3 regions of the Streptomyces sp. NPDC002886 genome follow, and region 2 is predicted to be linked to each of the others. Evidence: riboswitches for the same ligand, from Rfam matches in the RefSeq annotation. Region 2 holds a riboswitch; each other region holds the start of a gene.

Region 1 (3,265 bases), on a different contig from region 2:
CCACGGGATGACGGCGGCGACCACGCCGACGGCTTCGCGCCGGACGAGGATCGGGCCGAGGACGCCCTGGCGGAACTCCTCGTAGGGGTAGTCGCGCGCCACGGTGATCGCGGCGTCGTAGACCATCATCGGGCCGAGGGCCTGCGCGAGGACGCTCCAGGAGTACGGGGACCCGTTCTGGGAGCTGATCGAGCGGGCGATCTCCTCGTGCCGGACGGCTATGGCGTCCTTGATCCTGGTCACCACCGCGATCCGCTCTTCGAGCGTGGTGCGCGGCCAGGGACCCTCGTCGAAGGCCTTGCGGGCCACGGCGACGGCCCGGTCGACGTCGGCCTTCGAGGCGTGCGGGACGCTGCCGATGACCTGCCCGGTGTGGGGCGAGACGACCTTGATCGTTTCGGAGCCCAGCGGATCCGTCCACTCACCGCCGATGAACAGTTTTCCGTGTTCCACGAGCTCGGTCATGGCTGATGCCTCCTGCGGCTTGGCGTTCCAGAACTGATACCAGTTCTAGTTCTAGGAGTCCACGGAGCTGACCGAACCGCCCGTGCATCGGCCCACACTCGACAGCCCGAAGATCCAACGACTAGTCAGGAAGCCGGAGAAGTGGTCGACTTGGGCGACTAATGCAACACGTTCTCGTTAGACCTGTTCCCGTTGCACCTCCCGTTGGACCTGTTCCCGTTAGAGCGGAGCCCCTCATGGCAGAGGACACCCCGGACGTGGCACCTCACGTCACCGATCACGGCGGCGGCGTGTGGGGCATCAAAGTCCCCATCCCCGACAATCCGCTCGGCCACACCCTCGTCCACGTCCTCGACACCGACCGCGGCCCGGTCCTCATCGACACCGGCTGGGACGACCCCGCCTCCTGGGACACCCTCGTCGCCGGCCTCGGCGCCCTCTCCATCGCCGTCGCCGACCTGCACGGCGTGGTCATCACCCACCACCACCCCGACCACCACGGCCTGTCCGGCCAGGTCCGCGAGGCCTCCGGCGCCTGGATCGCCATGCACGCCGCCGACACCGAGATCGTGGTGCGGACCCGGTCCTCCGAACCCGGCGTCTGGTTCGACTACATGGCCGAGAAGCTGGCCACCTCCGGAGCCCCCGAACAGCACATCGCCCCGCTGCGCGCCGCCCGCGCGAGCGGCCGCATGAGCACCCTCCCGGGGCTGCGGGCCGCCGTCCCCGACCGGGAGATCGTGCCCGCCGAGCTGCTGCCACTGGCCGGCCGCCGGCTGCGGGCGGTCTGGACCCCCGGGCACACCCCCGGCCACGTCTGCCTGCACCTCGAGGAGAAGCACCCGCGGAACCTCCCCGGCAACGGCCGCCTCTTCTCCGGCGACCACCTGCTGCCCGGGATCTCCCCGCACATCGGCCTCTACGAGGACCCCTCCTCCGAGCAGGTCACCGACCCCCTCGGCGACTACCTCGACTCCCTCGAACGCATCGGCCGCCTCCAGCCCGCCGAGGTCCTCCCGGCCCACCAGCACGCCTTCACCGACGCACAAGGCCGCGTACGGGAACTCCTGGACCACCACGAGGAGCGGCTGACCGGGCTGCGCGCACTGCTCGCCGCCGAGCCGCTGACCCCGTGGGCGCTCGCGGAGCGGATGGAGTGGAACCGGCCCTGGGAGCAGATCCCGTACGGCTCCCGCAACATCGCCGTCTCGGAAGCGGAAGCCCACCTGCGGCGTCTGGTGAAGCAGGGCCGCGCGGAGGCGGTGCCGGGCAGCGACCCCGTGACGTACCGCGCCGTGTAAGGGGTGCGGGTGGGCGGCGCCACCCGGCCCCGGGGCTACGGGCCGGTAGAGTATGGGCGTCGTCCACACTTCCGTACGGGGGGAAGCCGGTGCGAATCCGGCGCTGACCCGCAACCGTGACCCACCCCGGCAGCTTCGGGGCGGGGAGCCGGATTGCCCCGTGCGTGAGGTGCGCGGCTCGAGCCGCCGGGTCCTCCGGCGGCCGGCACCGTCGAGGTAAACGGAGCCGGAGCCCGGTACCAGCCTCCATCGCTGTGCTGCCTGCCTCCGGGTCCCCAGCACGAGAGGCACCCGCCCCGCCATGAACGTCCGCCGCAGCGCCGCCACGCTCGCCGCTTCCGCCGTGCTCTGCGTGGGCGCGGCCCCCGCGGCCCTCGCCGATGTCGCCACGCCGTCCCCGGCACCCGTCGTCCCCTCCGGGCTCTTCGGCAAGAACGATCCGACGTACGACGGGGTGTGGCGGCAGTCCTTCGCACTGCTCGCCCAGCACACGGTGGGTCTGAAGCCCGCGCGGCAGGCCGTGGACTGGCTCGTCGGCCAGCAGTGCGCCGACGGCGGCTTCGCCTCCTTCCGCGCGGACACGGCAGCCGCGTGCGACGCGAAGCTGATGCTCGACACGAACGCCACCGCGGTGGCCGTGCAGGCGCTGAAGGCGCTCGGCGGTCAGGACGCGGCGGTGAAGAAGGGCGCGGACTGGCTGAAGTCCGTCCAGAACGCGGACGGCGGCTGGGCCTACGTCCCCGGCTCCCCGAGCGAGGCCAGCTCCACCGCCGTGGTGATCAGCGCGCTGGCCGCGGCGGGCGAGAAGCCGGCCGAGGTCAAGTCGAAGGCCGGCAAGTCCGCGTACGAGGGGCTCCTCGCCTTCCAGCTCGGCTGCTCGTCCGAGCCGGCCGCCGACCGGGGTGCCTTCGCCTACCAGGCGACGGCCGACGGCAAGCTGCCCGCCAACGCCGACGCGACGGCCGCGGCCGTACTGGCCGGCCTCGGCCAGGGCGCGCTCGTCTCCCCTTCCGCCTCCCCCACGGACACCCCCGCGGCGGGCCTCGCCTGCCCGGCGACCGCCGGTGACCCGGCGGCGGCGGCCCAGGGCGCGGCCGGATACCTGGCCCAGGCCCTGAAGAAGGACGGCCACCTCACCGCCCTCACCCCGGGCGCCGACCAGCCGACCCCGGACACCGGCAACACCGCCGACGCGGTGATCGCCCTGGCCGCGGCCGGGCACAAGCAGTCCGCGGCGGGCGCCCTGGAGTGGCTGAAGACCAACTCCGCCGAGTGGTCCAAGGGCAACCCGGCCGGCCTCGGCACCCTGATCCTGGCCGCGCACGCGACGGGCACCGACCCGAAGGCCTTCGGCGGCACCGACCTGGTCGCGGCGCTGAACGCGACGGGCCCGGCGCCGCAGAACGCCTCCGCGAAGGCGTCGGAGCAGCCGGCGGACAAGAAGGAAAAGAAGGACGAGGACTCCGGCGGCAGCAACGTCTGGTGGATGATCCTCGCGG
Region 2 (3,265 bases):
AGCGGCCGAGCAGGGCGTATACGAGCAGGGCCACCGGGGCCGCGTAGAAGGCGTTCTGCGGGGGAACTCCGGCGATCTGCGCGTAGGCCACGCACTCGGGCACGATCAGCGCCCACGCGGTGAGGGCCCCCAGCGTGTCGCCCCGCAGCAGCCTGCCGCGGTAGCGGCGCAGCCAGGGGGCCACGAGGCCCGCCGCTTTCCTGTCCTCGGGTCCTGCCGTCCGCGGAACGCTCACCGCTCGGGCCCCTTCCTCAGCTCGGCGAAAATCCCGCACGGGGCGGCGGTCGCGCCGCCGCGGCCCGGGACCGGGGGAGGGGCCCCCGGTCCCGAGCCGCGGCGGTGTCTCGATGGGTGCCCGCTCAGGCCGCGAAGACCTCGCGGAGCTGCTGCTCCTGCGTGCCGGAGAGGTTGGAGCGGATCAGCTGGGCCTGTCCGCCCGGGAAGGCGTCGCGGACCCGCTCGACCACGGCGTCGGAGGAGAGCAGGAACAGCGCGGAGGTTCCGGGCTTCACCTCGGACTTCACCTCGTCGATGAACTGGTCGTCGATGCCCACGTCGGAGAGGGATCCGCCGATGGCCCCGGCCGCCGCACCCACGGCGGCGCCCAGCAGCGGCACGAAGAACAGGAGCCCGAAGAGCATGCCCCAGAAGGTGCCGGAGAGCGCGCCCGCTCCCGTGAGGCTGTTGAGCTGCTGGGTCTTCGGCTTCTTGGCCTCTTCGTGCCAGGTGACGACGGCCGCGTCGTGCACCTGTATGAGCTGTTCCTTCTGCAGGGCGAGCAGGGCGGACTCCGCCTGCTGCGCTCCCTCGGGAGTGGGGAACTTCCAGACGGTGAGAGTCGTGGATGCCACGTAACGCTCCAGTTCATGGACGGTGTTGCCGGCGTCCAGTACAACCCAGAATCAGACAATTCACCACAATTCCCATAAAGTGACTTGCTGTCACCTGTCGAGTCGTCAGAGTGATTCGCCCGTTCGGCGTACGGGTCGTCGGGGCGCTCGACCGCGAGCGGGTGCCCGACGCGCAGGGTGCGGGCGGCCGGTAGGTAGGCCGTGCGGCGCTGTTCGTCGTAGTCGAAGAGCTTGGGGATCACCGCCGTCAGGGCGCCCCAGTCGGTGCGGTTCCAGATGCCCCAGGTGTCCAGGCGGGAGAAGTGGCCGGTCACGACGGGCGCTCTCCCCGTGTCTCATTTCACCGTCCGACATGTGGGAAGCCGTGCCCGTTCCCCGGTCGGTCGATCTAGTGTGGGCCGCGCAGCTGGTTCGCCCCCGTCCGCCAGGCGGGAGGCGTCGTAAGAGGGAACCCGGTGGGAATCCGGGACTGCCCCGCAGCGGTGAGTGGGAACGACCGCCGTCATACGCACTGGGACCGGAAACGGTCCTGGGAAGCGACGGCCAGTAGGTGCGGACCTTCGTGGTCCGCGCGCCCGCGAGTCCGAAGACCTGCCCGTTGCCCGTGCGCGATCGACCGCGCGCGGTTTCCCGGTGACCTCGTGGGCGGGTCGGCGTGCACCTCAGGCGGGTCCTTCCGTCGCGTACCCCGTCGTACGCGACCCCGGCGGCCCGCCCGTTCCGGCACCCTTCGCCTCCGCGACCCGTCACCGGGTTCATGGAGACACGCTCGCGAAGGAGAGTTCCGTGACCACCGAGTCCGCAGCCGCGCCCGTACGGGCCACCGTGTACGGCTACCCCCGCCAGGGACAGAACCGGGAACTGAAGAAGGCGATCGAGGGCTACTGGCAGGGCCGCGTCACCGCCGAAGCCCTCCGGGAGACCGCCCGCGACCTGCGCCGGGCCAACTGGGCCCAGCTCGCCGAGGCCGGCATCACCGAGGTTCCGACCGGCGACTTCTCGTACTACGACCACGTCCTGGACACCACGGTCATGGTCGGCGCGATCCCCGACCGCCACCGGGCCGCCGTCGCGGCGGACGGCCTGGACGGCTACTTCGCGATGGCCCGCGGCACGCGGGACGTGGCCCCGCTCGAGATGACCAAGTGGTTCGACACCAACTACCACTACCTGGTCCCCGAACTCGGACCCGACACCGTGTTCACCGCCGAACCGGCCCAGCAGGTGGCCGAGTTGAAGGAGGCCTTGGCCCTCGGCCACAGCGCCCGCCCGGTCCTGGTCGGACCGGTGACCTACCTCCTCCTCGCCAAGTCGGCCCCCGGAGTGCTTCCCGGCTTCGAGCCGCTCGCCCTGCTCGACCGGCTGCTGCCCGTCTACGCCCAGGTCCTCGCGGACCTGCGCGCGGCGGGCGCCGACTGGGTCCAGCTCGACGAGCCCGCCCTGGTCCAGGACCGCACCCCGGCCGAACTGAACGCGGCGGCCCGCGCCTACCGCGAGCTCGGCGGCCTCACCGAGCGCCCCAAGCTGCTCGTCGCCTCCTACTTCGACCGGCTCGGCGAAGCCCTGCCCGTCCTGGCGAAGGCGCCCGTGGAGGGGCTCGCCCTCGACTTCACCGACCGGGCCGCCGCCAACCTCGAGGACCTCGCCGCCGTCGGCGGCATCCCCGGCAAGCGACTGGTCGCGGGCGTGGTCGGCGGCCGCAACATCTGGATCAACGACTACCAGAAGTCGCTGACCACCCTCGGAACCCTGCTCGGCCTCGCCGACCGGGTCGACGTGGCAGCCTCCTGCTCCCTGCTGCACGTCCCGCTCGACGCCGACGCCGAGCGCGACATCGATCCGCAGATCCACCGCTGGCTCGCCTTCGCCCGCCAGAAGACCACCGAGATCAGCACGCTGGCCCGGGGCCTCGCCCGCGGCACCGACGCGATCGCGGCCGAACTCGCCGCCAACCGGGCCGACCTGGCCTCCCGCGCCGCCTCCCGGATCACCCACGACCCGGCGGTCCGGGCCCGCACCGCGGCGATCACCGAAGCCGACGTCCACCGCGCCCAGTCCTACGCCGAGCGGGCCGCCGCGCAGCGCGCCCACCTGGGCCTGCCGCTGCTCCCCACCACCACCATCGGCTCCTTCCCGCAGACCACCGACCTGCGCACCGCCCGCGCCGACCTGCGCGCGGGACGCATCGACGCGGCGGCCTACGAGGACCGCATCCGGGCCGAGATCCGCGAGGTCCTCTCCTTCCAGGAGAAGGCGGGCCTCGACGTGCTCGTGCACGGCGAGCCCGAACGGAGCGACATGGTGCAGTACTTCGCCGAGCGGCTGACCGGCTACCTCGCGACCCGGCACGGCTGGGTCCAGTCCTACGGCACCCGCTACGTCCGCCCGCCCGTCCTCGCCGGCGACGTCTCCCG
Region 3 (3,265 bases), on a different contig from region 2:
CCTGGAAGTCGACCATCCGGGCCCGGACCCGGTCCAGGAGGCGGACGGCGCGGGCGTGGCCCTCGGGCGCGGTGATGTCGTACGCGTCCCCGCTGAAGTTGCGCACCATCTCGTTGATCCCGTTGACCCCGATGGTGGAGAAGTGGTTGCGCAGGGTGCCCAAGTACCGCTTGGTGTAGGGGAAGAGGCCGCCGTCGATCAGGTCCTGGACGGTGATCCGCTTGAGTTCGAGGCTGTCCTTGGCGAGCTCGCACAGCCGGTCCACCTCGACCAGCAGGCCCGCCTCGTCGCCCGCGTAAAGGTGCCCGAGCCGGGCGCAGTTGAGGGTGACCACGCCGAGCGAGCCGGTCTGTTCGGCGCTGCCGAAGAGGCCGTTGCCGCGCTTGAGCAGCTCGGTCAGGTCGAGCTGGAGCCGGCAGCACATGGAGCGGATCATGTGCGGTTCGAGCTCGGAGTTGATGAAGTTCTGGAAGTACGGGAGCCCGTACTTGGCGGTCATCGTGAAGAGCCGCTCGGCGTTCTCGCTCTCCCAGGGGAAGTCCCGGGTGATGTTGTAGGTCGGGATGGGGAAGGTGAACACCCGCCCGGTGGCGTCCCCTTCCGTCATCACCTCGATGAACGCCCGGTTGATCATGTCCATCTCGGCCTGGAGCTCGCCGTAGGTGAAGCCGGTCTCCTCCCCCGCGACCACCGGGACCTGCCCGCGCAGGTCCTCGGGGCAGGTCCAGTCGAAGGTGAGGTTGGTGAAGGGGGTCTGGGTGCCCCAGCGCGAGGGCACGTTGAGGTTGTGCACCAGCTCCTGGACGCACTGCCTGACCTGGTCGTACGTCATCGCGTCGAGGCGGACGTAGGGCGCGAGGCAGGTGTCGAAGGAGGAGAAGGCCTGGGCGCCCGCCCATTCGTTCTGCAGGGTGCCGAGGAAGTTCACGATCTGGCCCACGGCCGAGGACAGGTGCCGGGGCGGGGCGGAGTCGATCTGTCCGGGGACCCCGTTGAAGCCCTCGGTCAGCAGGGTGCGCAGGGACCAGCCGGCGCAGTAGCCGGAGAGCATGTCCAGGTCGTGGATGTGGAGGTCGCCCTCGCGGTGCGCGCGGGCCACGGCGGCGGGATAGACCTGTTCCAGCCAGTAGTTCGCCGTGACCTTGCCGGCGGCGTTGAGGATGAGGCCGCCGAGCGAATAGCCCTGGTTGGCGTTGGCGTTCACCCGCCAGTCCCGGCGGTCCAGGTATTCGGTCACGGTCTCTACGGCGTCGACGACAGCAGTCACGGCAGCCCTCCCACGAGGCTCGGCACGGAAGAATGGCGGGCTTCGAAGCCCATGCCGGCAGGGGTCGGACTCGTCCGCCGTGGCGGACTCACCGTTGCGGGGCAGTCCCGGATTCCCACCGGGTTCCCTGTTGCCTCGGCCGGGGAGAGACCCCGCCGAACCGGCAGAGCCAACACTACATATAGATGTGATGGCAGATCGCCACCACTACATATGGGGTGACGAAGGTCCCGGAGTAAGGGACTTCGGGCCCTGCGGGCTCAGCTCCGGCCGCTGGTGACCGCGTAGTACTGGAGGTCCTGGACCTCCACCGTGCGGTCCACCCGGTAGGGCAGCTCCACCCGGGCCCCGGTCCTGCCGTCGCGCACCACGGCCGCCGAGCCCGTGCCCGTGCCCAGGGGCAGCAGCTCGGAGTGGACACCGGCCGGAGCGGCGTGCGCGTCCCCGGCCGCTCCCACGGCCGTACGGATGCTCGCGGGCGCGGTCAGGAAGCTCAGCACCTCCACCGTGTCCCGGGCCGCGGCGCTGCCGCCCCGCAGCGACATCACCAGGGACTGGCCGCCGCTCGGGTCGGCGGCGGCGAACTGGGTGCGCGAGCTCAGGTACAGCGTGTCGCGGACGATCTTCGGCCAGCCACCCGTCTTGAACCGGGTGAGGTAGTACGAGGAAAGGTCCAGGTAGGCATGGCCGTTGTGCAGGGAGGGCGCGAACTGGCTGCCCTCGCTGTAGTCGTTCCAGGTGGTGAGCTGGACCCAGTCGGCCCCGTCCTCGATGGCGCGGTTCCATGTGGCCCGCAGGGTCGCGGTGTTGCCGGCCTCGTCGTAGATGCCCTGGTTGGGCCGGGCGTCCTGGACCGATACGGGCTGCATCCAGATCTTGCCCGCGGCGTGGGCGCGCCGGACGTCGCGCGTGGAGCCCTCCTGACCGACGTAACTGCGGCTGCCCCACTCGGAGAATCCGTAGCTGATGGACTCGAACTCACCGCTGTGCGAGCCGAAGTCGAGGAAGAGCGGGACGAAGGCGGTGCGGATGCCGTGCCGGGACTTCAGGACGTCCATGACCCGGGTCCACCAGGCGGCGCTCTTCTCCTCGGCCTTGAACGGCGAGACGACCAGCCGGCCGTCGGGAAGCCGGTGGGCCGCCGGGGCCTTGCCGAGGTCCGCGAGCAGGTCGGCGAGCACGGCCGGGTCGTCGGTGCCCAGGGAGGTCATGTCCGGCATCAGCATGACCTTGAAGGACGGGTCCACCGAGCGGGCGGCCTCCATCAGGAGCGCGCAGCGCTCCCGGTTCTTCCCCGCCAGGGAGAGCAGGTCGAGGGTGAACCCGTCGAGGCCTGCGGCGCGGGCCGTACGAACCTCCTGCTGGAGGTTGGCGAGCTCCCAGTTCCCGGCCTTGGGCCGGACGGGCAGCGGCCGGTCGCGCAGCAGGCCCCCGTAGCGCTCGTGCTTGCCGTTCTCGCCGTCCGGCTTCAGGTAGTTGCGGGTGTAGTAGTCGGCGTCGGCGCTCGCGTTGTCGAGGGAGAGCGGGTACGGGGTGAAGTAGTGGGCGAAGACCAGCTTCTTGCCGGCGGCGCCGGAGCGCAGGGTGGCCGGCTGCGGCATGTCGAAGGGAAGCGGCCCGGACGGGCGGGCTCCGTCGCCCCCGCCGGACTCCGGGTCCTCGGGCTCCGGGGACGGCGCGGGCGGGCTCTGCGGGACGGTGGTGCCCGGGGCGCCGGTGACGGCGGGGCCGGTGGCCGTGGGCGCGGGGCCGTCGCCGGGGACCGCGGGCAGCGTGGCGCCCGGGACGGCTCCCGGACGGCCCTGCGCGCCGGCGACGGTGCGGGTGTCCCAGGCGAGGCCCGTCGCGGCGCAGACGCCCACGAGGAGGAAGGCGGTCAGGAAGAGGCTCATTACGGGCCTTCGGCTGCGGAAGCCCGGGCGGCTCCGGAAGCCCGCACGTCCGCGCACGCCCGTACGGCCCCGCACGCCCGCACGTCCGCGCACGCCCGCACGGCCC

What was found. Region 2 has a riboswitch for cobalamin ahead of metE (5-methyltetrahydropteroyltriglutamate--homocysteine S-methyltransferase). Riboswitches for the same ligand answer to the same signal wherever they lie in the genome.
Region 1: linked by a shared signal. The riboswitch ahead of ACFYYB_RS09310 (prenyltransferase/squalene oxidase repeat-containing protein) and the one ahead of metE (5-methyltetrahydropteroyltriglutamate--homocysteine S-methyltransferase) in region 2 are both predicted to bind cobalamin.
Region 3: linked by a shared signal. The riboswitch ahead of ACFYYB_RS03680 (ribonucleoside triphosphate reductase) and the one ahead of metE (5-methyltetrahydropteroyltriglutamate--homocysteine S-methyltransferase) in region 2 are both predicted to bind cobalamin.

Annotation. Positions count from the first base shown of each region.
Region 1 is NZ_JBIAPV010000002.1:691,062-694,326, forward strand. Features, by position in the region: gene ACFYYB_RS09300 (aldehyde dehydrogenase) at 1-465, opposite strand, end outside; gene ACFYYB_RS09305 (MBL fold metallo-hydrolase) at 702-1,766, shown strand; cobalamin riboswitch at 1,816-1,946, shown strand; gene ACFYYB_RS09310 (prenyltransferase/squalene oxidase repeat-containing protein) at 2,068-3,265, shown strand, end outside.
Region 2 is NZ_JBIAPV010000004.1:951,984-955,248, reverse strand. Features, by position in the region: gene ACFYYB_RS22640 (SulP family inorganic anion transporter) at 1-235, opposite strand, end outside; gene ACFYYB_RS22635 (DUF1269 domain-containing protein) at 360-851, opposite strand; cobalamin riboswitch at 1,242-1,465, shown strand; gene metE (5-methyltetrahydropteroyltriglutamate--homocysteine S-methyltransferase) at 1,638-3,265, shown strand, end outside.
Region 3 is NZ_JBIAPV010000001.1:825,336-828,600, forward strand. Features, by position in the region: gene ACFYYB_RS03680 (ribonucleoside triphosphate reductase) at 1-1,267, opposite strand, end outside; cobalamin riboswitch at 1,306-1,447, opposite strand; gene ACFYYB_RS03685 (glycoside hydrolase family 71 protein) at 1,528-3,159, opposite strand.